Regions from separate parts of the Arthrobacter sp. PGP41 genome, predicted to be linked through region 2. Evidence: riboswitches for the same ligand, from Rfam matches in the RefSeq annotation. Region 2 holds a riboswitch; each other region holds the start of a gene.

Evidence for each region. A riboswitch is a leader RNA that binds a small molecule or an ion and turns the genes downstream of it on or off. The one in region 2 is predicted to bind cyclic di-AMP.
Region 1: linked by a shared signal. The riboswitch ahead of C3B78_RS03195 (hypothetical protein) and the one ahead of C3B78_RS03825 (M23 family metallopeptidase) in region 2 are both predicted to bind cyclic di-AMP.
Region 3: linked by a shared signal. The riboswitch ahead of C3B78_RS11040 (C40 family peptidase) and the one ahead of C3B78_RS03825 (M23 family metallopeptidase) in region 2 are both predicted to bind cyclic di-AMP.

What each region holds. Positions count from the first base shown of each region.
Region 1 covers NZ_CP026514.1:665,662-672,385, reverse strand. The annotation lists gene C3B78_RS03200 (HAMP domain-containing sensor histidine kinase) at 1-848, shown strand, start outside; cyclic di-AMP (ydaO/yuaA leader) riboswitch at 944-1,104, shown strand; gene C3B78_RS03195 (hypothetical protein) at 1,110-1,823, shown strand; gene C3B78_RS03190 (HAD-IA family hydrolase) at 1,856-2,536, opposite strand; gene upp (uracil phosphoribosyltransferase) at 2,569-3,204, opposite strand; gene C3B78_RS03180 (phosphatase PAP2 family protein) at 3,217-3,999, opposite strand; gene C3B78_RS03175 (nucleoside deaminase) at 4,083-4,583, shown strand; gene C3B78_RS03170 (glycosyltransferase family 4 protein) at 4,580-5,644, opposite strand; gene C3B78_RS03165 (6-pyruvoyl trahydropterin synthase family protein) at 5,649-6,062, opposite strand; gene C3B78_RS03160 (zinc-dependent alcohol dehydrogenase) at 6,067-6,724, opposite strand, start outside.
Region 2 covers NZ_CP026514.1:817,683-824,406, reverse strand. The annotation lists gene C3B78_RS03830 (C40 family peptidase) at 1-378, opposite strand, end outside; cyclic di-AMP (ydaO/yuaA leader) riboswitch at 449-630, opposite strand; gene C3B78_RS03825 (M23 family metallopeptidase) at 759-1,580, opposite strand; cyclic di-AMP (ydaO/yuaA leader) riboswitch at 1,591-1,808, opposite strand; gene C3B78_RS03820 (metal-dependent transcriptional regulator) at 1,952-2,644, opposite strand; gene serC (phosphoserine transaminase) at 2,924-4,054, shown strand; gene C3B78_RS03810 (DUF3027 domain-containing protein) at 4,120-4,614, opposite strand; gene C3B78_RS03805 (cold-shock protein) at 4,621-5,004, opposite strand; gene C3B78_RS03800 (hypothetical protein) at 5,232-5,465, shown strand; gene C3B78_RS03795 (helicase-associated domain-containing protein) at 5,476-6,724, shown strand, end outside.
Region 3 covers NZ_CP026514.1:2,424,527-2,431,250, forward strand. The annotation lists gene C3B78_RS11035 (transglycosylase) at 1-1,336, opposite strand, end outside; cyclic di-AMP (ydaO/yuaA leader) riboswitch at 1,717-1,887, shown strand; gene C3B78_RS11040 (C40 family peptidase) at 1,891-2,724, shown strand; gene C3B78_RS11045 (protein adenylyltransferase SelO) at 2,869-4,332, opposite strand; gene C3B78_RS11050 (ribonuclease Z) at 4,329-5,360, opposite strand; gene C3B78_RS19860 (hypothetical protein) at 5,428-5,610, opposite strand; gene C3B78_RS11055 (phenylacetate--CoA ligase family protein) at 5,833-6,724, opposite strand, start outside.

The sequences.
Region 1 (6,724 bases), 150 kb from region 2:
CCGTGCGTGTACCGCCGTCGAACTCCAACCCCGGAACTGAGGTGGGCAGCGTGGGGCACGCGCTGAACCTCATGCTGGACAACGTTGCCAACGCGCTGCAGGCGCGGCAGAAGAGCGAAACCAAGGTGCGGCAGTTCGTGGCTGACGCTTCCCATGAGCTACGCACGCCGCTGACCGCCATCCGCGGCTACACCGAACTGATGAGGATGACGGAAAACTTCACTCCGGACGGGCAGAAGTCGCTGGCGCGGGTGCAAAGCCAGTCGGAACGGATGACCGCCTTGGTGGAGGATCTCCTGCTGCTCGCGCGGCTTGACGAGGGCCAGCCGCTGAAGCTAAGCGAGGTGGACCTAACGCAGCTGGTGGTGGAAGCCGTCAGCGACGAGAAGGTCATGGCGCCCGGGCACACCTGGCGGCTGGAGCTCCCCGACGAGCCGGTGGTGGTCAACGGGGATCCGTCGCAGCTGCGGCAGGTGTTGATGAACCTGCTCTCCAACGCCCGCAAGCACACCCCTCCGGGCACCACAGTGGTAACGGGGGTGTGGAAGACCCCGGAGGGAGCCGCGGTTGTAACCGTAACGGACGACGGCGGCGGAATACCGCCGGAGTTCGTGGACCAGGTCTTCGCGCGGTTCGCCCGCGCAGACGCGGCACGCGCGGGAACGGCCAGCACGCCCGGCGCACCCGCCGCTGAAGGCACCAGCGGTTTGGGGTTGTCCATTGTCGAGTCCATTGTTGAGGCCCACGGTGGACGGGTCACGGTGACGTCTCAGCCCGGCCGCACACAGTTCGCCCTGCAGCTGCCCTTGGTTCGCGAAATTACACAAGGCGGCGCGCCGCCATCGTGATTCCTGTTACCAAAATGTGACTTCTGCGCTGCGCTCCTGTACCGTCGAATGGGTGCGGCCCCCGTTCGGGCCGCATATCCCGGGTTGACGCCAAGCTCTGCCACTTCCCGGATTCCTCTTGAGCAACGGCAGAGGCGGGGGACCCACCGTCCCGGGCACTGAATGCCCTTGGGGTTAAGCCTGCACGTGTTTTTTCCGTGCGGCCGGATGCCCTCATCCGAACCCGACAGCTAACTCCGCAGGTGTGAGAGGCGATCCATCATGTCCAAGTTCCTTGTAAAACCACGCCCGCAATCGGGCTCGGATGCCCGCGCTACGCGTCGAGCAGCCAAATTCCCGTCCTTCGGCCGGCGCGCCGGGTTCCTGGCAGTATCCTGCGCCATCCTTGTTGGAGTTGGCGCTGCGGGCCAGGCCACCGACATGGGTGCCCGCGTGGCAGCCACCGAGGCGCCCGCTGTCGAGTCCCTGTCGAAGCTGAGCATGGAGCAAAGCGAAATCCGGGCCAACCCTGCGCCTGAGTCCGCGGCTGGGCCGATCAATGTTGTCCCGCAGGCAGCCGAACCGGCTCCAGCTCCGGCAGCCGAGCCCGCACCTGCCCCTGCGCCGGCACCCGCTCCCGAACCGGCGCCGGTACCGGTACCCGAGCCCGCACCCGTCGTCGCGGTTAATGACCCCGCGGGCGCCCAAGCGTACGCAGCCGGCCAACTGGCTTCCTATGGCTGGGCTCCGGACCAGATGCAGTGCCTGCAGACCCTATGGACCAAGGAATCGGACTGGACCACTACGGCCACCAATCCGAGCAGCGGCGCCTACGGCATCGTCCAGTCCTTGCCGGCTGAGAAGATGGCCAGTGCCGGCGCCGACTACCTCACCAACTACCGCACGCAGATCAACTGGGGCCTGGATTACATCCAGGAACGCTACCAGTCCCCGTGCGGTGCACTGAACTTCCACTTGTCGAACAACTGGTACTAAAGCGGCACCGACCGCGTCCGGTGACTCAAACCTCACAGCCGGAAGGAAATGACCCTCCTGCCCTCGTCATCCACGCCGACTTCGACGGCAATTGAACTGTAGTCAGCAATGTGCAGCATGCCGGCAGGCAACGGTCCGGTGTTGGGTCCAACAGCCACCGTACGGATGCCGGCGGCGACCCCTGCTGCAATGCCGGCGGGAGCATCCTCAAACACCACCGCATCGGCAGGATCCACGCCCAAGGCGGCGGCGGCCTGCAGGTATCCCTCAGGATCCGGTTTTCCCCGGGTTACCAGCTCAGCTGTCACGGCCGTGGCAGGCATGGCTAGACCCGCGGCGCCCATCCGGATGTCAGCCAGGACGCGGTCAGCGGACGTGACGAGGGCGATGGCGTCTGCTGGAAGTGCCGCCAGCAACCGGGCTGCCCCGGGCAGGGGCAGGATGCCGTCGGTCCGGACGCGTTCCATGGCACCAAGTTCCGCGGTCAGTGCCGGCACATCGGCGCCGGGCGGAGCGAAGCGCTTCACGGTGTCGCCTGCTTGGACGCCGTGCGAAGTCCGCAGGATCTCTCCAAGGTCCAGCCCGTAGCGGACGGCAAACTCGCCCCAAACCTGTTCAACTACCGCGGTGGAATCAACCAGGGTCCCATCCATGTCAAAGAGGACGGCACGGCAGGTCAGTGCCAGGGTTAGGGGAGGCATCGGGACGGTCATGCCTCCCATTCTGCCCCAGCCCTCGCGGAGACCTAGCCGGCGATGCCGTACAGCCGGTCGCCTGCGTCGCCGAGGCCGGGAACGATGTAGGACTTCTCGTTGAGCCTTTCGTCGATGGAGGCCAGCACGATGGTGACATTGGCATCGGAGAGTTCTTCCTCCAGCTTTGCCAGGCCTTCCGGAGCAGCAAGCAGGCAGATGCAGGTGACATCAGAGGCGCCGCGCTTGAACAGGAACTTAATGGCTTCGCGCAGCGTACCGCCGGTGGCCAGCATGGGGTCCAGGACGAAGATCTGCCGGTCGGTAAGGTCCTCGGGCAGGCGCTCGGCGTAGGTGATGATGTCCAGGGTTTCCTCGTCACGGGCCATGCCGAGGAATCCCACTTCAGCGGTGGGGACGAGCTTGGTCATGCCCTCGAGCATTCCAAGGCCCGCGCGCAGGATGGGTACCACCAGCGGGGTGGGCTTGGTGAACGCCGTGCCAACAGTGGTGCTGACGGGCGTTTCGATGGTGACTGGCTCGGTGCGGACCTCGCGCGTTGCCTCGTAGGCGAGGAGGGTCACCAGCTCCTCCGTCAGCTGCCGGAAGACCGGGGACGGAGTGTTTTTGTCCCGGAGGACGGTGAGCTTATGGGCGACCAGCGGGTGGTCCACAACGAGAGTGCGCATGGGTCAAAAGTATCACCCGGCCGCCGGGCCCCTCCCCGACCGGTCGCCGCTGGCCTCCGCTTCCCCGTTGGGTTCCTCTCGAAGGACGGGGTGTTCAAAGGTAGGCGCCGGGCCCGCGTGCTCGCGGCGGCGTATCAGGTGGAACAGCCGGTGGGCCAGGATCACCATGGACACCCATGCGAGGCCAAGGAACCAGCCGGCCATCACATCGGTCAACCAGTGGTGTCCCAGGAAAACCCTGCTCAGGCCCATGGCGATGATGAAGATGGCGCCGGCCGTTATTGCGGCGATCCTTGCCCACAGGATTTGGAACTGGAGGCACATCAGATACACCAGGACCCCTATCACCACTGTTGTGTTCAGCGTGTGTCCGCTGGGGAAGGACGGTGTGGTCTCATAGGGCGGCACCGCCTCCGAATGGTCCGGACGGGTCCTGCCGACCAGGCGCTTGCCCAGGGTGGTGGCAGTTGTGGAAACGAGGGCAGCGCCGCCCACCAGGACGATGGGCCGCCACGTCCTGCTCAGTAATGTCAGCCACGCAGTAAGGATGCTGGCGAGGATCGGCATGCCGATCCCGCCGCCCACGTTGGTAAAGCCCGTGGCGAAGGCGTCCACCTCCGGATTCCGCAATGACTGGGAGTATTCCAGCGCAGGAATATCCAGGCTGGCAAGCCCTTCCTCGGCCACCACATTGGCATACACCTCTGCGCCGAGCAGTGCCAAGGTGACCACGAGTGTTCCGCCGATGATCATGGTCAGCCACAGGGCGGCATAGGGCTTGATCCACTTGTCCATGCGGTCTCGGACGGTGCTCACTGTGCCTCCCGGCGTCTGGGGCGTCACGGGCTCTGGTTATCCCACGAAACTATCATTGAGCCATGGTCTCCGCAGAGAAAAAATATAACGCGTGGATGGGCTTTGCCCTTGCCGAGGCCCGCCGCGCCCTCGCTACGGAGGATGTGCCGATTGGCGCGGTGGTCATAGGGCCCGACGGCGCCGTGCTGGGTTCCGGCCGGAACCAGCGGGAGGAGCTGGGCGACCCCACCGCCCACGCCGAGATAGTTGCCATCCGGGAGGCGGCGGAGCGGTTGCGCCAGCTTTCAGTGCTCGACGGCGGCAGCGGCGACGGCTGGCGGCTCGCCGACTGCACGTTGGTGGTGACCCTGGAGCCCTGCGCCATGTGCGCCGGCGCCATTGTCCTGGCCCGGATTCCCCGGGTGGTTTTCGGTGCCTGGGATGAGAAGGCGGGGGCGGCAGGATCCGTCTTCGACGTGCTCCGCGAGCGCCGCCTGAATCATTGGGTTGAGGTTTATCCCGGGGTGCGCGAGGCTGAGTGCGCCGGGCTGCTGCGTGAGTTCTTCGCCGGGCACCGGCTCTAATTCCTGATGGCGTCCAGCACCACCGCCGCTGTCCGGTCCCAACCCGGCAGCGTGCCCGCCGCCCCAACCGCCCTCTCCCGCCAGGAATCCCTGGTTGCGGGGTCCTCGAGCCAGCCGCGGAGGACCTGGGCCAGCAGGGCGGGGTTGGCAGGGTCATCATCGGCAGGGAAGGCAACCTTCGCTCCGGGAAGCGGGCCGTCGTCGTCCGTACCTGGTATGCCCAGGCGCAACGCTTCTACGGCGCCCGTCCCGTCACGCACGATCACCGGGATGCCCCGGGCGAGCGACTCGGTGACCACCATGCCGAATGCTTCAGCGCGGGAGACCAGCAGGCTGAGGTCCGCCCGCTGCCATGCGCTTTCCAGCGCCTGGCCGGTCAACTCTCCAGTCACTTGGATCCGGCTGCCCAGCCCGTTCGCCTGAACGGCAGCGCGAACCTTGCCGGTGTATTCCTCGTCTGCCCGGTCTGATCCCACCAGCGCTGCCGTCCACTCAAGGTCCTGCAGCCGGCCCAGTGCCCCCACCACCAGCAACTGGTCCTTGTTGGGCAGGAGTGCGGCCACGGTGACGATATGGGGCGGCGTGGATCCCGAAGCCAACGGCGCCGGATCAGTACCGGGAAGGGCGACCTTCAGCCCGCGAAGGCCGTGGCGTGCCGCCAGGACGTTCCTTGCCCAGGTGCTGGTGCACAGCACCCCGGTGGCGGCACGCAGGGACCTTGCCTCAAGTCCGTAGCGGGCGGGGGCAGGCATGTGGACCAGCACCCAGGTTTCCCGGCCGGCTTTGGCCGCGAATTCCAGCTCATCCGGCGCGCCCATGGCGATCAGCCCATCCACGAGGATCACGGTGCCCTGCAGTCCTGCGTCCGGTTCCCAGGCGCCAAGCAGTCTGCCCAGCCGGCGCCGTGCGCGGGCATTGGCTTCCGGCCAGGAGCCGTCCACTGCGATTACCTCGACCTCTGTCCCCAAAACCTCCAGGCCCCGCACCAGCCGCGCGTTGTAGACGTTGCCGCCGGAATGGTGGTGGATGTTGCCGGGGACCAGCAGACGGATGGGGGGCACGGGATCAGGCTGCTGGAAGGTCCGCTGCCGGGAGGTCCAGCGAGTAGGTGGCCCAGGCGTCCGGGTTTTCGCGCAAGGTGACGTCGATGCCCTTAAGCTGGCCGCCGTCGTCGTCATCTTTCAGCTTTTCCGCAACTGAATGGGCAATGTATTCCGCCAGCGCCTCGGTGGTGCTGAGTTTGCCCGCGAAATCCGGATGCTCGTCCAGGTTGCGGTAGTTCAGGCCTGCCAGAACGTCCTCGATGATGGTGCCGGCGGCGCCGATGTCCAGCACGATAGCGTCCTTGTTGAGCGTCCGACGGCGGAAGGACACTTCGGCGACGAAGGTTGCCCCGTGCAGGGCCTGGGCCGGCCCGAACGCCTCACGGGGGAGGCTGTGGGCGATCATGAAGTGGCGGCGGACGGTCAGGCTGAACATGGACTTACCTCTGGTCTTCTCGGGTCTGGCGCGGGTCTTTGGTCTGGCGGTCTTCGTTCTCGCGGTCTTCGTCGCGGGGGTATTCGATGACGTGGCACAGGGCTTCAAACTTCCCGTTGGCGAGGTCCTGAACCGTCCCGGGCAACTCGGCGAACGGCGAGATACCGGTGAGGAAGGTGTCGAATACGGGGTCCTTCAGCAGCGAGACGGCAAGGTCCAGGCGGTCGGCGCTGGTCCTGCGGTGGCGGCGGGCACGCGCCACCACACCCACCTGGCTGGCCCGGATGGATAGCCGCCGGGCATGGAAGTCCTCCCCCAGCGGCAGGGTGACCTCGCGGTTGGCGTACCAGGACATCTCGATGACGTCCCCCTCGTCGCCCACGAGCTGCAGGCTCCGTTCCAGGCCTTCCTGGGATGCCGAGCAGTGGAAAACGATGTCGCAGTCGGCGAGCGCGTCATCCGGGTGGGCGAAGTCCACGCCCAGGGAGTCGGCCAGGTGCCTCCGGCGCGCATCCAGGTCAACCAGCTGCAATCGCTGCAACGGAAAGGTCCTCAGCAGGGTGGCAACCATGCCGCCCACCAGCCCCGCTCCCACCACCGCAATTCGGTCTCCCAGCCGCGGACCCGCCTCCCACAATGCGTTCACGGCGGTTTCCACCGTG
Region 2 (6,724 bases):
GCCAATGCCCGTGTAGGCGATGGCAGCAATGCCGGAGGTGGCGGCGGAAGAGACAGTCTTGGCCAGCTTGTCCGCAGCAGATTCAGTAGTGGACGCTGCGCCCGTTTCGGTGGCGGTGGACTGTGCCCGCACCGGCTCCCGCTTCGGGGCGGCGGTGGTCTTGACCACGGGCCGCTCGAACGACACGGTGGCCGTGGGTGCTGCGGTGACTGCCAAGGCAGCCTGCGCAGAACCGGACTCGGTCGAAGCGGAAACACCAGCGGTGGTGTCCGCTGCGTTGGCGGGCAGGCCCATGCTGAGGATAAGACCGGAAGCTGCGGCGATGACGGCAGCCTGGCGACCTACTGTCCCGGCATTGGCACTAACAGCCTTGGACACAGTGTCCAAGGGGTTGGTACGAACCGTTTGCGCACGGTGGCGCGCAGAATTGTTGCGTGAAGACACGAAGGTAGCCTCTCCCAATGCCTACGAGGTGAGCTGTCGGATTCGGATGGGAGTCACCCGGCCGCGCTGCTTCCAAGGAAGTTTTGCGACTTAACCCCAAGGTCTTAGCCAAAGCCAAGACCAAAATTGGTTCCCCCGCCCCTGCCAGACGATGAAATGCGAACGGACCTTGAGCGGTGGCAGAGTTAGGCAATCCGCACAAGAGCGTCAACTTCGGAAAAGTTGACGCGAGTTAGACGGTACAGCAGTTTTGGGTGAATGTCACATTCAGGTCACGGCAAGTCGCGATCATCCGATAGTTCACCGTCATTTGGCTACAGCCAGCCAGTCGGATCGACCACTTCGCCGTTGACCTGCACCTCAAAGTGGAGGTGGCAGCCCGTGGAGGCGCCCGTGGTCCCGCTGAGGGCCACAACCTCCCCGCGTGAGACCGTCTGCCCCTCCCTCACATTGAAGGAGGAGAGGTGGTTGTAGGTGGTTTCCAAACCGTTGCCGTGGTCCACCACAACACGGTTTCCGCCGCCGAACTGGTGCCAGCCCACGAAGGTCACCGTGCCGGTAGCCGCAGCGAGGACGGACGTGCCGCACTGGGCCACGTAGTCCTGGCCGCGGTGGAAGTCGCCTGAGCCCCCGGTGATCGGACTGACACGGTAGCCGAACGGCGATGCTGTGGTCAGCGTGGCCAGCGGGGCGCCGAGGCTTCCTGCCGAGGCAGCACGTGACACAGAGCCGGCGGACTGGGCACTCAGAAGCTGCTTGAGCTTGCCGTCCGGATCCGCCTGGGTGACGACGGCAGAACGGCTGAAGTCGATCTGGGCACCGGCCTCGGCTGAGATCTGGGGCTGCGGGGTTGCGGCTGACGCTGCGACCGGTATAGCACCGGGAGCGTCGGTGGCCATCACGGGGCTGGTGGCCGGCACCGTCACGGTCAGCACCAGGCCTGTCGCCGCGAGGGCGATTCCGGCCTTCTGGCCGATCCCGCTCGCTGCGGCAAATTCGGTGACCTGGCGGAAGGGACCACGACGGCGGCGTGCATCACGGTGCGGATCGCGGGGGCGTTCCGTGGTGATGACTTCAACAACCCGCGGCGTCGAAGAGGGTACCGCCGCGCGGCGGCGTCCCCTGGGGGTCTGCATGGACAAGAAGGGTTCCTCTCTGGAAAGCCTGCGAAGTTAGCTGTCGGATTCGGGTCAGAGAGTTCAAAGACCCGGTCCGCCGTAAGCAAGCTTCGGCACAGAGGTATCCCCGGAGGATCCTTCACTGGAAGAGGCTTGCTGCTGACGGACTTCACCCCAAGGCAGTCCCCCGGCTGCCGTTTGTGGTTCCCCCGCCTCTGCCAGTAATGACTCGTGCACCTGATCCGCTGGCAGAGCTCGGCTCCGAATCAGGTAACGCTTTAGTATCAACGCTTGGGTTTAACTATAGGGCCAAAAGTCCCAAAGTAACAATTCCGTTATCTTTGCGTAACCGGCCCCCATTCGGGTAGCCGGGAGGCCCACAGCAGTCCCTAGCGTACGGCCACGAAGACGTGCGCCGCGACTTCCGGCGGCAGTTCCAAGGCCCCTTCGATGCCCGGGACGCGGACCGAGATGTACTCCCCGACCCGCTCCAGCGATACCGACGCACCGGGCCGGATTCCGCCTTCATCAAGCTGGACCAGCAGCTCGGGTTCCACCTGGATCGGCTCTGCGAGGCGGCTGACTGTCACCTCGGATGCCGGGCCGTAAGTCTTCATGGCCTCAAGCAGGCTGACTGCCGGATCCGCCGCGGACTGCGCCTGGCCCCCGAGGGCCGCCAATCCCGGGATGGGGTTGCCGTACGGGGACTCGGTGGGATGGTTCAGCATTTCGTAAATGCGCCGTTCCACCCGTTCGCTCATGACGTGCTCCCAGCGGCAGGCTTCGTCATGGACGTAGGCCCAGTCCAGCCCGATGACATCAGCCAGGAGCCGCTCCGCCAACCTGTGCTTCCGCATGACTTCGGTGGCGCGCTTCCGGCCCACCTCCGTAAGTTCAAGGTGCCGGTCTCCGGAGACAACCACCAGGCCGTCCCGTTCCATCCTGCCGATGGTCTGCGAAACGGTGGGCCCTGAGTGTCGCAGCCGCTCCGCGATCCGGGCGCGGAGGGCAACGATGTTTTCTTCCTCAAGCTCCAAGATGGTCCGAAGGTACATCTCCGTAGTGTCGATCAGATCCGTCATCCAGCTCAGCTCCTCGAGCGCAGTACCTTGCGTTGTCCCACCGTACCGCCTTCTCGTGCAGCGTGGTCCGTTGGAAAGCTTAGCCTATTTTGAATTTGTCCTAATAGTTGACGTCGTGGGCAGGGCGCTGTCTCAGTGTCTGGACTATGACGGTCCAGGTTCCCGCTGAAACAGCTGTTCAGGCAGAATGAAGGAGGGCCCGAGTGACAGCCGCCGCGACTGCCTGCCACCTACATCCGTCCGGACCAACACCCCGTCCACGCCGAAATTGGAGCACCTGTGAGCGAAAACAGCATCACTATTCCCGCCGACCTCCTCCCTAAGGACGGGCGGTTCGGCGCCGGTCCTTCCAAAGTCCGGCAGGAGCAGATCGATGCTTTGTCCGCCGCATCAAAGACCATCCTGGGAACGTCCCACCGGCAGGCCCCGGTCAAGAACCTGGTGGGATCCGTACGCGAAGGCCTGAGCCAGTTCTTCCGCGCCCCGGAAGGCTATGAAGTGGTGCTGGGCGTGGGTGGTTCCACGGCGTTCTGGGACGTCGCCAGCTTCGGCCTGGTGGAGAAGAAGGCCCAGCACCTCTCATTCGGTGAATTCGGCTCGAAGTTCGCGGCAGCCACCAACAGGGCGCCTTTCCTGGATGCCTCCTCCATCATCAAATCCGAGCCTGGAACCCGCCCTGCCGCGCAGGCTGAGGCGGGCGTTGATGCCTACGCCTGGCCGCAGAACGAGACATCCACTGGCGTTTCCGCTCCCGTGAAGCGGGTGGCAGGCGCGGATGAGGGCGCACTGGTCCTTGTCGACGCGACGTCGGCAGCCGGCGGCCTGGACGTCGACGTAGCGGAGAGCGACGTCTACTACTTCGCCCCGCAGAAAAACTTTGCCTCCGACGGCGGGCTATGGCTTGGCCTGTTCTCGCCGGCCGCACTGGAGCGTGCGGCCCGGATCAAGTCCAGCGGCCGCTGGATCCCGGACTTCCTGGACCTCCAGACGGCCATTGACAACTCCCGCCTGAACCAGACCTACAACACGCCGTCGCTGTCTACCCTGGTGACCCTGGACGCCCAGGTGCAGTGGCTGAACGGGAACGGGGGGCTTGACTTCGCTTCGGCGCGGACTGCTGATTCCGCCGGACGCATCTACAGCTGGGCGGAGTCCTCCGAATTCGCCACGCCGTTCGTCGCCAACCCGGACGAGCGCTCCAACGTAATCGCCACGATTGACTTCGACGATTCAGTGGACGCGGCCGCGGTGGCCAAGGTCCTGCGCGCCAACGGCATCGTGGACACGGAGCCGTACCGGAAGCTGGGCCGCAACCAGCTGCGCATCGCCACGTTCGTGGCCATCGAGCCGTCCGACGTTTCTGCCCTGCTGGCCAGCATCGACTACGTAGTGGGCGAACTGCGCAAGTAGGCCAACTGCCTTAACGTACGACGGCGCCGCCCGGGATCATCCCGGACGGCGCCGTTCGTGTGTGGTCAGGAAGTCCTTGCTTCGTCGCCGGGCTCCCCACCGTCGTCGGGCTCTTCGTCCCCGGATTCCTGGTCCTGGTCCTCTTCCGGCTCCTGGGCCGGCACCGGTTCCGGCTCCTGCTCGTCCTCGGGACGGACGCGTTCTGCCCATGGCACCCATTCCGGGGCAAGGATCGAATCTTCCGACGGCAGGAGGCCTAGCTCGTTGACGGTGACCACCTTGGAGCGGGAGTTGCGGGTGAGCACCGCATACCATTGCCAGCCCAGGTAGCCGGCCAGCCTGGATTCAAACAGATGGGTCACCAGGCGGTCGCCTTCGCTCTTGGCCGCAAGGTGTTGGCCGATCGTTGCCGGTGCCGTGATGCCCTCGATGGCCGTGCGGGCGGTGTCCACCGCTGCGGCCAGGAAGGCATCAGGCTTCCCTGTCCGCCACACCGGGACTCCAGCGCGGCGCCTGGACACAGTCTTAGCCCCTACCGGCTGTTCAGCTTCCGGGTTCATCGGTGCCTAAACGTCCAGCTCGTCGGCAACCTTGCGCAGGGCAGCGGCGATGGCCTTGCCCTTGTTGCCTTCCGGGTACTTGCCTGCGGAAAGGGTCCCGGAGAGATTGTCCAGCACGGTCACCAGGTCCTGGACCAGCGGGGCGAGTTCCTTGGCGTTGGGCCGCTTGGCCTTGGCGATCGAGGGCGTCTTGTCCAGCACGCGCAGGCCCAGGGCCTGGGCGCCCTTGCGTCCATCGGCTACCCCGAATTCAACCCGGGTGCCGGCCTTGAGCTCTGTTACGCCTTCGGGCAGCGACGATTTGGGCAGGAATACCTCCTGGCCGTCTTCGCCTGCGAGGAACCCGAAGCCCTTGTCCTTGTCATACCACTTGACCTTGCCGGTAGGCACGTAATCAACCTTCTTCGTTCTGACGTCTTCTGACACGGCCAGCCGTCACCGCATCCGCATTGCAATGCGGGTTCAAGGTATGGCGGCTGCGGACCGTGTTGGTCTATCCCCCAAGGTTATCCTGCCTACCGCCCTATTGACGCTTTCAATGGCCCAGTGCAACCTTCCGGCTGCCTTCCTCCAGCACCATTCACTCCCGGTGCGGCAGGAGCGGTAGCGTTGCGTCCATGACACCCTCGCGCTACCGGCGTGCCCTGATGATCCTCGCCGCGGCTGTCGCCGTGCTTTCCCTAGTGGCAGTGGGCGCCGTGATGGCCCTTGCCTTTGCCGGCTCAGTGGCTCCGGCCTGGGTCACCTATATGGCGCTCTACGGCCTGCCGCTTGCGTTCCTCCTGATGCTGTTCCTGGTTCTGGACAGCGTTGCCGGGCGCCGCCGGGCAGCAAACCCGGACCGGCGGTAACGTTGGACTGATGTCCCTCATTCGCGCATTGAGCAAGGAGCTGGAGGCACGCAGCGACGATTCGCTGCGTGCGCTGTTCGATGCGCGGCCGGACCTCATTTCGCCCCCTGTTCCGGACTTCCCTGCCCTTGCCGCGCGGGCAAGTGCCCGGCTGAGCGTGCAGCGGGCACTTGAACGCCTCAACCGCCCGCAGATGCAGGTCCTCGAAACCCTCCACCTGTGCACCAATACGGACACCGGCCACAGCGCGTCCGCCGCGGGGCTCCGGAAGATGATTTCCGGGTCTTCGGCAGCCTCGGTGGAGCGGATCCTGCATTCGCTGCAGGAACTTGCGCTGGTGCACCGCGCCGAGCCGCCGCACGGTACCCCGGCATCCGCGGCGAAACACCACTACTACCTCCCGGTGGGTTCGCTGAAGGACGTGGTGGGCATCTATCCCGCCGGGCTGGGCAGGAGCTACACCGAGCTGGTCCGCCTTCAGCCGGCCTTCGCGCAGCGTGCCGTGCAGCTGGTGTCCGAGCTGCACCGCAGCGGTGTTGCCATCCACGAGGCCACCACCCCCATGGAGGCGGCGCTGGCGCTGCAGCATTGGACCGCCTCCCCCGAGGCCCTCCAGGGCATCCTGTCCACTGCCCCGGAGCGGACGACGGCGCTGCTCGCCAGGTTCCGGAACTGGGCCATGGGTGCCGTCCCCCAGGCGCAACGGAAGGCCTCAATCACCGCGGAGGGATCCGACGTCGGGCCTGTTGACTGGCTCCTGGCGCGGGGCCTGCTGGTGCCGCTGGACGCGGCGCACGTCGAGTTGCCGCACAGCGTGGGGATCTCGCTGCGCGGCGGTGCAGTGATCGACGATTTCACGTTGTCGCCACCGGTCCCCCGACTCGGCCGGACCTCAGCGGCGCTGCGCCGGAACGCAGCGCTCAGCGCCATTTCGGAGACGCTGCGCCTGGTAGGCGATTTGCTCCACGCCGTCGGGGAACAACCGCTCGCCACGCTGCGCAGCGGCGGTGTGGGAGTGCGCGAGATGCGGCGCCTTGCCGAACTGCTGCGGATCGACCTGCAGCACACGGGAATCCTGTTGGAGCTGTCCGCACTGGCCGGACTCATCCGCCTGGATGTCGATTCCTCGTCCTGGGTCCAGCCTCCGCAGCTGGAATGGCTCGTCCTGCCGCGGCAGGAACAGTGGCTCTGGCTAGTGAACGCCTGGCTGTCCAGCGAGCGCGTGCCGTCCCTGGTGGGCCAGCCCGTCCACGGAACGC
Region 3 (6,724 bases), 1.6 Mb from region 2:
ACCAATTCCTGGCCACGGAGTGGTTCCATGCCGAGCATGGTGAGCCATACCGCTCACGGATGTAGCCAAGGCCCCACTCGATCTGCGTCCGGTAGTTGGTCAGCCAGTCGCTGCCCGCGCTGGAATACTTGCCCGGCGGAAGTGCCTGCGGAATGCCGTAGGCACCGGAATACGGGTTGGTGGCCGTGGTCAGCCAGTTCGATTCCTTGGTCCAAAGCTGGGCGAGGCAGAGGAACTGGTCCGATCCCCACCCGTAGGCCCCCAGCCTGCCCGAGGCGTAGCTCTTGGCACCGGCAGGATCGTTGACCGCACCCGCAGGAGCAGAGGGAACGACGACGGCGGGCGGGCTGGGCGGTGCGGCAGGCGCCGGGGCGGGGACAGGCGGAGCAGGATTTGCCGGCACAGGGTTGCCGGCTGGAGGATTCTCAGGTGCCGGATCGGCGGGAGCCGGACGCATGGGGGCGGGAACAGCAGGGGGCTGCACCTTTGCCGCCGCTGCCGCTGCGGCCGCACGTCGTCGGGCTTCCTCCCCGGCCGCGGCCCGTTTCGCCTCCTGCGCTGCTTCATAAGCGGCCAGTGCCGCCTGTCCACGCCGGAATTCGCCCTCAACCGCCGCCGTCGTGCCCTTCAGGGACGCCAACTGCCCGGTCAGCTCCCGGTTGCGCTGCCGTTCTTCCGTAAGCTGGCGCGCCATGGCTTCCTGGGCCGATCGGGCCGCTGCAAGCTTTTCCGCCGCCTCGCGGGACAGCCGTTCGCGCTCGGTCCGGGCGGATTTCTCCTGATCAGCCAGTGAAGCCGTGATTTTCCCCGCGGCGGCGGCTTTGTCCACAAGGCCCGCCGTTTTGCCGCCCACCAGGTGCACCACGTTGAGCCCGTGGACGTTGTTGTTCTCGATCGCGTCCAACGCCACGAAGAACCCCATGTTCGTACCGCCCGTTTTGTAGGACTGGGCGGCCAGCGCTCCGATGTCCTTCCTGTGGCGGATGAGTTCGGCCTTGGCCGTCCCGGCTCGTTCCGCCAGCGACTCTACCTTTGCAGTGGATGCTGCCAACGCGGCATCTGCCGCTGCAGACTCAGCGGCGGACGCCACCGCGGCGTTGCCCAAGGCCTCCGACTGCGATTGCAGCCCGTCCAAAAGGCCTGCGATCAACGTGATCTCTTTGGCCGTGCCGGCCTCGGTCAGCTTGGCCCGCTCCACGTCCTCCCACGAAGGGTAGCCGCCAGGCGGAACGCTTTCGGCCGCCCCGGCCGGAGGCAGCCACACACTGCCGGCGAGGGCAGCGGTCAGCAGTATCCCGGGCAGGCGGTGGCGGACATTTGCAGCGAAACGGGCCATAGCTCGGAAGCTTACCGGCTTCAACCTTCACTTTAAGGATGAGGGGCCTGCATCGTTATACAGCAGAAACAGGCCCTCGAATTTCAACACGGAAAGCCTGATTGTCGGCGGAATGGTCAAGGCCGAATCGAGGCCGTGCACACCCGCACAAACCTCGCCGTTTATGACTTCGTGACGCTTCCCACCTTCAACCGTCCCGACGGAGGTATCTTCCGAGGTCAGCACCCCGGCGAAAAAGAGTCGAATCGTTTGCGTAAAGCGAGAGGAGAACCTCGCATGTTACCCAAATGTGACAATTGGTGCCGGAGCGGGTTATGGTCTTCAGGTGTCCCTCCCAGACGGGACATTCCCCTCAGCTTGCCGAGCCCTGCCGCTGATCCGGGAACCAATCGCTTCCAGCTGGCAGGGACGGGGGAACCAAGTTTCCACGGCCTCTCAAGAGGCCTTGGGGTTAAGTCGCTAGCGCCTCCGTTCCGTTCGGAGTTGCTTCCGGCCGGGCATCTCCAGCCCGAACCCGACAGCTCACCCCGCAGGCATGGGAGAGGCGATCAACCGTGTCAAAAAATTCCACCACCGCCCGTCACCGCGCAACTCCGGCCCGTTCCATCATCCTGGATGGGCTGGCTGTTTCGGCCAAGTCCCAGGCCAGGACCCTGGGCCGTCCGGCACTCGCCGTCGCAGCCGCATCCGGCATTGCCTTCGGCGTCGGAGCCCCGGCGCACGCCGGTGTGACAGGGCCGGACACCACCGAGACCGCTAACGTCCAGGCCTCCGCCGCCCCGGCCGCAGCAGTTGCAGCCCCCGCCGCGGCCGCGGGCACCGTCCATACGGTTGTATCCGGCGACACGCTGGGCGCCATCTCGGCCGCCCACGGCGTAGCCCTGAACGATGTCCTGGCTGCCAACGGCCTGGCGATCTCCGCGGTCATCTACCCGGGCGACCAGATTCAGATCCCGGCTGCAGGCTACGCCCCGGCAGTTCCCTCCGCCGCGCCGGCACCGGCACCTGTCCAGACCGCTGCCGCCACCGCACCGGCCAACACCGGGATGAACCTGTCCTACGCCTCCGCCGGCACCGGCACGGGTACGGGGGCAGCCATCCTGGCTAACGCCTATGGCCAGGTGGGCCAGATCCAGGACTGCACCGCCATGGTGGAAAAGGCCTTGCGGTCTGTTGGCATGTCCGTGGGCGACCTGGCTCCCACCCAGTTCTACCAGTACGGCTCCACCGTGAGCTCCCCTGCTCCCGGTGACCTCGTGATCACCGCCGGCCACGTGGGCGTTTACGCCGGTGACGGCCAGGTTGTCAGCGGCGGCGTGAACGGCAACCAGACTGCCGTGCACTCCATCAGCTGGCTGAGCGGCGCTTCCTTCGTCCGCGTGGCCTAGCCAGCGGCAACGGGATAGGCCGCTCTTAGCGGGCGGGCCCACCCCGCGGAAGGGGCGGCAGCCGGTTTTTTCCGGCTGCCGCCCCTTCCACGTTCCCAACGGTCCTGGTCCTCCGGGCTTCCCCTGTTCCCGCTGGAATGACAGCTATGTGCCGCAGAAGGTCCGGTATTTGCCGAAGTCCTCCGGCGGTCCCTCCGTGTAGCGTTCCAGCCCCTGGCGCTCCTGGCACGGGGACCTGACAACCTCGAGGAGCCGGTGAAACGGGTCAAGATCACCCGCGGTAGCCGCAGCCAGTGCTTCCTCCACAAGGTGGTTCCTGGGAATGTACGCGGGGTTCACGCTGTCCATGAGTTCAGCGTCGGGCTTCAGCGCGGCCCAGCGTTCAGCCCAGGCATCGAAAGCCCGGAGGTCCAGCACCATACCGCGGGCAGGCCCGGAGTTGCCCCGGGCGGCCTGGCCAAGGCTCCGGAAGAATTGCGTGTAGTCAACGGGTCCGTCCTTCAGCAGGCCGATCACGCCATCCACGAGGTCCGACGCTTCGTCATGTTCCGGGCTGGCCGCCACACCGAGCTTGGCCTTCATGCCCCCGAACCAGGCGTCACTGTACCGGCCGCGGAATGTGCCGAGTGCCTCCACGGCGGGGCCGACAGCCTGCTCCTGGTCTTCGTTGAAGAGCGGCAGCATGGCCTCAGCGAGCCGGGCCAGGTTCCACTCGGCAACCACGGGCTGGTTCGCGTAGGCGTAGCGGCCGCCTACATCGATGGAGCTATACACGGCGGCGGGATCAAACGCGTCCATGAATGCGCAGGGCCCGTAGTCGATGGTTTCCCCGGAGATGGTCATATTGTCCGTGTTCATGACCCCGTGCACGAAGCCCACCAGCATCCATTTGGCCACGAGCTCTGCCTGGGCAGCCACGACTGCTTCAAACAACGCCAGGTAGGGGTGTTCGGACCGGGCTGCCGCCGGGTGGTGCCTGCTGATGGCGTGGTCCGCCAAGCGGCGCAGCAGGTCCATATTCTCCGTCGCCCGGGCGTACTGGAAGCTGCCCACGCGAAGGTGGCTGCTGGCCACCCGGGCCAGGACGGCACCCGGCAGCATCGCATCCCGGCGCACCGGCCGCCCGGTAGCTACGACGGCGAGGGCCCGCGTGGTGGGAATACCCAGGGCGTGCATGGCCTCACTCACCAGGTACTCCCGCAGCATGGGGCCGATGACGGCCCGGCCGTCGCCCGCACGGGCGAAAGGTGTTCGGCCGGAACCCTTCAGGTGCACATCCCGCAAGCGTCCGCCCTCGGCAACAATCTCGCCCAGCAGCAGCGCCCGGCCGTCGCCCAGCAGCGGTGAGTAGCCGCCGAACTGGTGCCCGGCGTATGCCTGGGCAACGGGGGTTGCGCCCGGCGGGATGTGGTTACCCAGTAGGACGCGCACGCCTTCCGGCGTCCGCAGGTAGTCGGGTGCCAGGCCCAGCTCGTTCGCCAGTGCGTCGTTAAGTACCAAAAGCTCAGGATCCGGCGCTTCCTCCGCCTGCCACGGAACGGCCAGCTCCGCTAGTTCACGGGCAAAGCGGCCCTCGAAGACGACAGTTGATTCTGCTGCAGCAGTCATGGGTTAACCCTATCGCCGTCGCTTGTCCGGCCGTTGATGAGCTCATCGGTGGCCTCCATGGCGCGATGAATGGCATGGCCCGGCATCGCGGACCGTTCAGGTGCAGTGGACCGTTCAGGTGCCGTGACGCCGTGCCCCGGCCACCGGCGCCGCTGAGGCATGGGGACGCGTTGCAGGTCCTGCGCGGCAATGACGACAGTGTCCGCCGCGCGGGCCCTGGCCTGGACCGCCAGCGGCGCGGCGTCCTCGCCGTACCGTGCGGAGAAGTGCGTCAGCACGAGGGTTCGGGCGGCTGCCCCCGCAGCCAGTTCCCCTGCCTGCCCGGCGGTGAGGTGGCGGTACTGGCGCGCCAGCCCGCCGTCGTCATCGCTGAAGGTGGACTCCGCAACGAGGAGGTCGACGCCGTCGGCCAGCTCTTCAGCGCCCTCGCAGGGCGCCGTATCCATCACGAAAGCGAAGCGCTGGCCCGGCCGCGGAATGCTGACATCATCGAGGCGGACGCCAGCAAAGCTGCCTTCATGTTGCAGGCGTCCGATCGCGGGGCCCGAAATTCCTGCTGCGGCAAGGCGTTCAGGCAGCAGGGTGCGGCCGTCCGGTTCCACCAGTCGGTAGCCGTAGGTCTCAATGCGGTGCTTCAGTGGCCGGACGTCCAGGCCTTCGGCCACCGTCCCGCTTCCGCCGTGAGGGCGAAGCCTGAGGTCGATTCCCGGTGAACTGACAGATACGAGGGCGCGCACCACGTCCTCCCCGGATGCCGGGTAGTGAAGGTGCACCGGGTGCGCCACGGCGTCGAGTGCCATCCGCGACAACACCCCCGGCAACCCGAAACAATGGTCTCCATGGACGTGGGTGAGGCAGATACGGGTGATCTGGCTCGCCGGGACCCCCGCGTGGATCATTTGGCGCTGCGTTCCCTCGCCCGGATCAAAGAGGAAACCTTCCCCGTCCCAGCGCAGCAGGTAGCCGTTGTGGTTCCTGGTCCGGCTGGGGACCTGGGAGGCCGTGCCGAGGATGGTGAGGTCGCGCATGGCGGTGGGTGCCAAAAAGCAGGCTCCGGAGGAGTCCGGGACCTGCTTTTGTGGTTGCTGGGACGGCCTAGCGCCGCCGGAGCATTCCCATGATTTTGCCGGCCACGCCACCGGTCCGGGCTCCTGCGGCGCCCGTCGTGCCGGGTGTCCGGCCTGTGGAATTCAGTCCGGTCCGGCGCGTTGTTCCGGCGGTCCCGGTCCTGCCGGAGACTCGTCCAGCGGCATTCCTGATCATGCTTCCCAAGTTCATGTGAAACTCCTTCAGTATTGATCCTGCCAACCGATATTCATCAGCCTGCTTATCATTTTAGCGTAGTTTGGCGGCATTCAGGGGAAACAGCGGAAGTTCCCCGGAATCTGGCGTGATCAGCGCAGGAGCCACAATCCATCCTGCTGGCTGGCTGCCTTCCGGTAAGGAAGGGAAGCCAGCACGGAACAGCTCGCCGGAAACGGCCAGGTCCGTTCCGGCGGCTCACGGCTTGAGCCGGCGGACGAAGGGCGCCTTACCCGAGGGTGTCCGCTGAAGCTGGTCCACCACGGACACGGAGACCGGGGTTCGCGCGACGCCGGCAGCTGCGAGGGCTTCGGCCACCGAGGCCTGTATTCCGGAGGTTGTGCTTCCCGGCGCCAGTCCTGCGACGAGGACCCGCAGTCCCATGGGTTCCTGGACCACCTGCCAGCCGGCGGCGGCAGCCTGGTCCAGGACGTGGTGGAACACGATGGGGTGGACGCTCACAAGGCCTGCCTTGCCTGGCAGCTCAAGCACATCCTCCAACCTGCCTTCGATATCCTCCATGCGGATGAACGAGCGGCCACAGGGGCAACCGCGCTGCCCCAACGTCACGCTGTCCGACAGTTCGTAGCGGATCAGCGGCAACGTCCGCGAGAACAGGACCGTGACCAAAAGCTTCGCGCCCATTGACCCGGGCGGTACCGGAACCCCCTCCTTGTCCACTGGTTCGACGATGAGCAGGTCCTCGTAGACATGCCGGTTCCGGTAGACGCACGGTGAAGCGATGCCGGCCGTCTCAGTGGCGGCGTAGACATCGAACGGCGCGCTCCCCCAGGCCCTTTCCAATTCCCGGGCAGCGGGCGGGGTGAGCACCTCCGAGGCCGACATCACTGCCTGCGGCGAGATTTTCAGGCGCCCGGCCAGCTGTTCGGCCGCCAGGGGCAAAAGCGCGGAAGCGTAACCCACCAGGACCCGGGGCTGGAACCCGTCCAGCGCCGCCACCGTTTCCTGCATGGGTGCGGTCACGTCCAGCCGGAGCGTGGGAACAAGCCCCGAACGCAGCGAAGAGCCAACCACGGCGGACTGGTGGGTGGGGACGCGCGAGCTTACCAGCGCCATTTTAAGCGGCCGG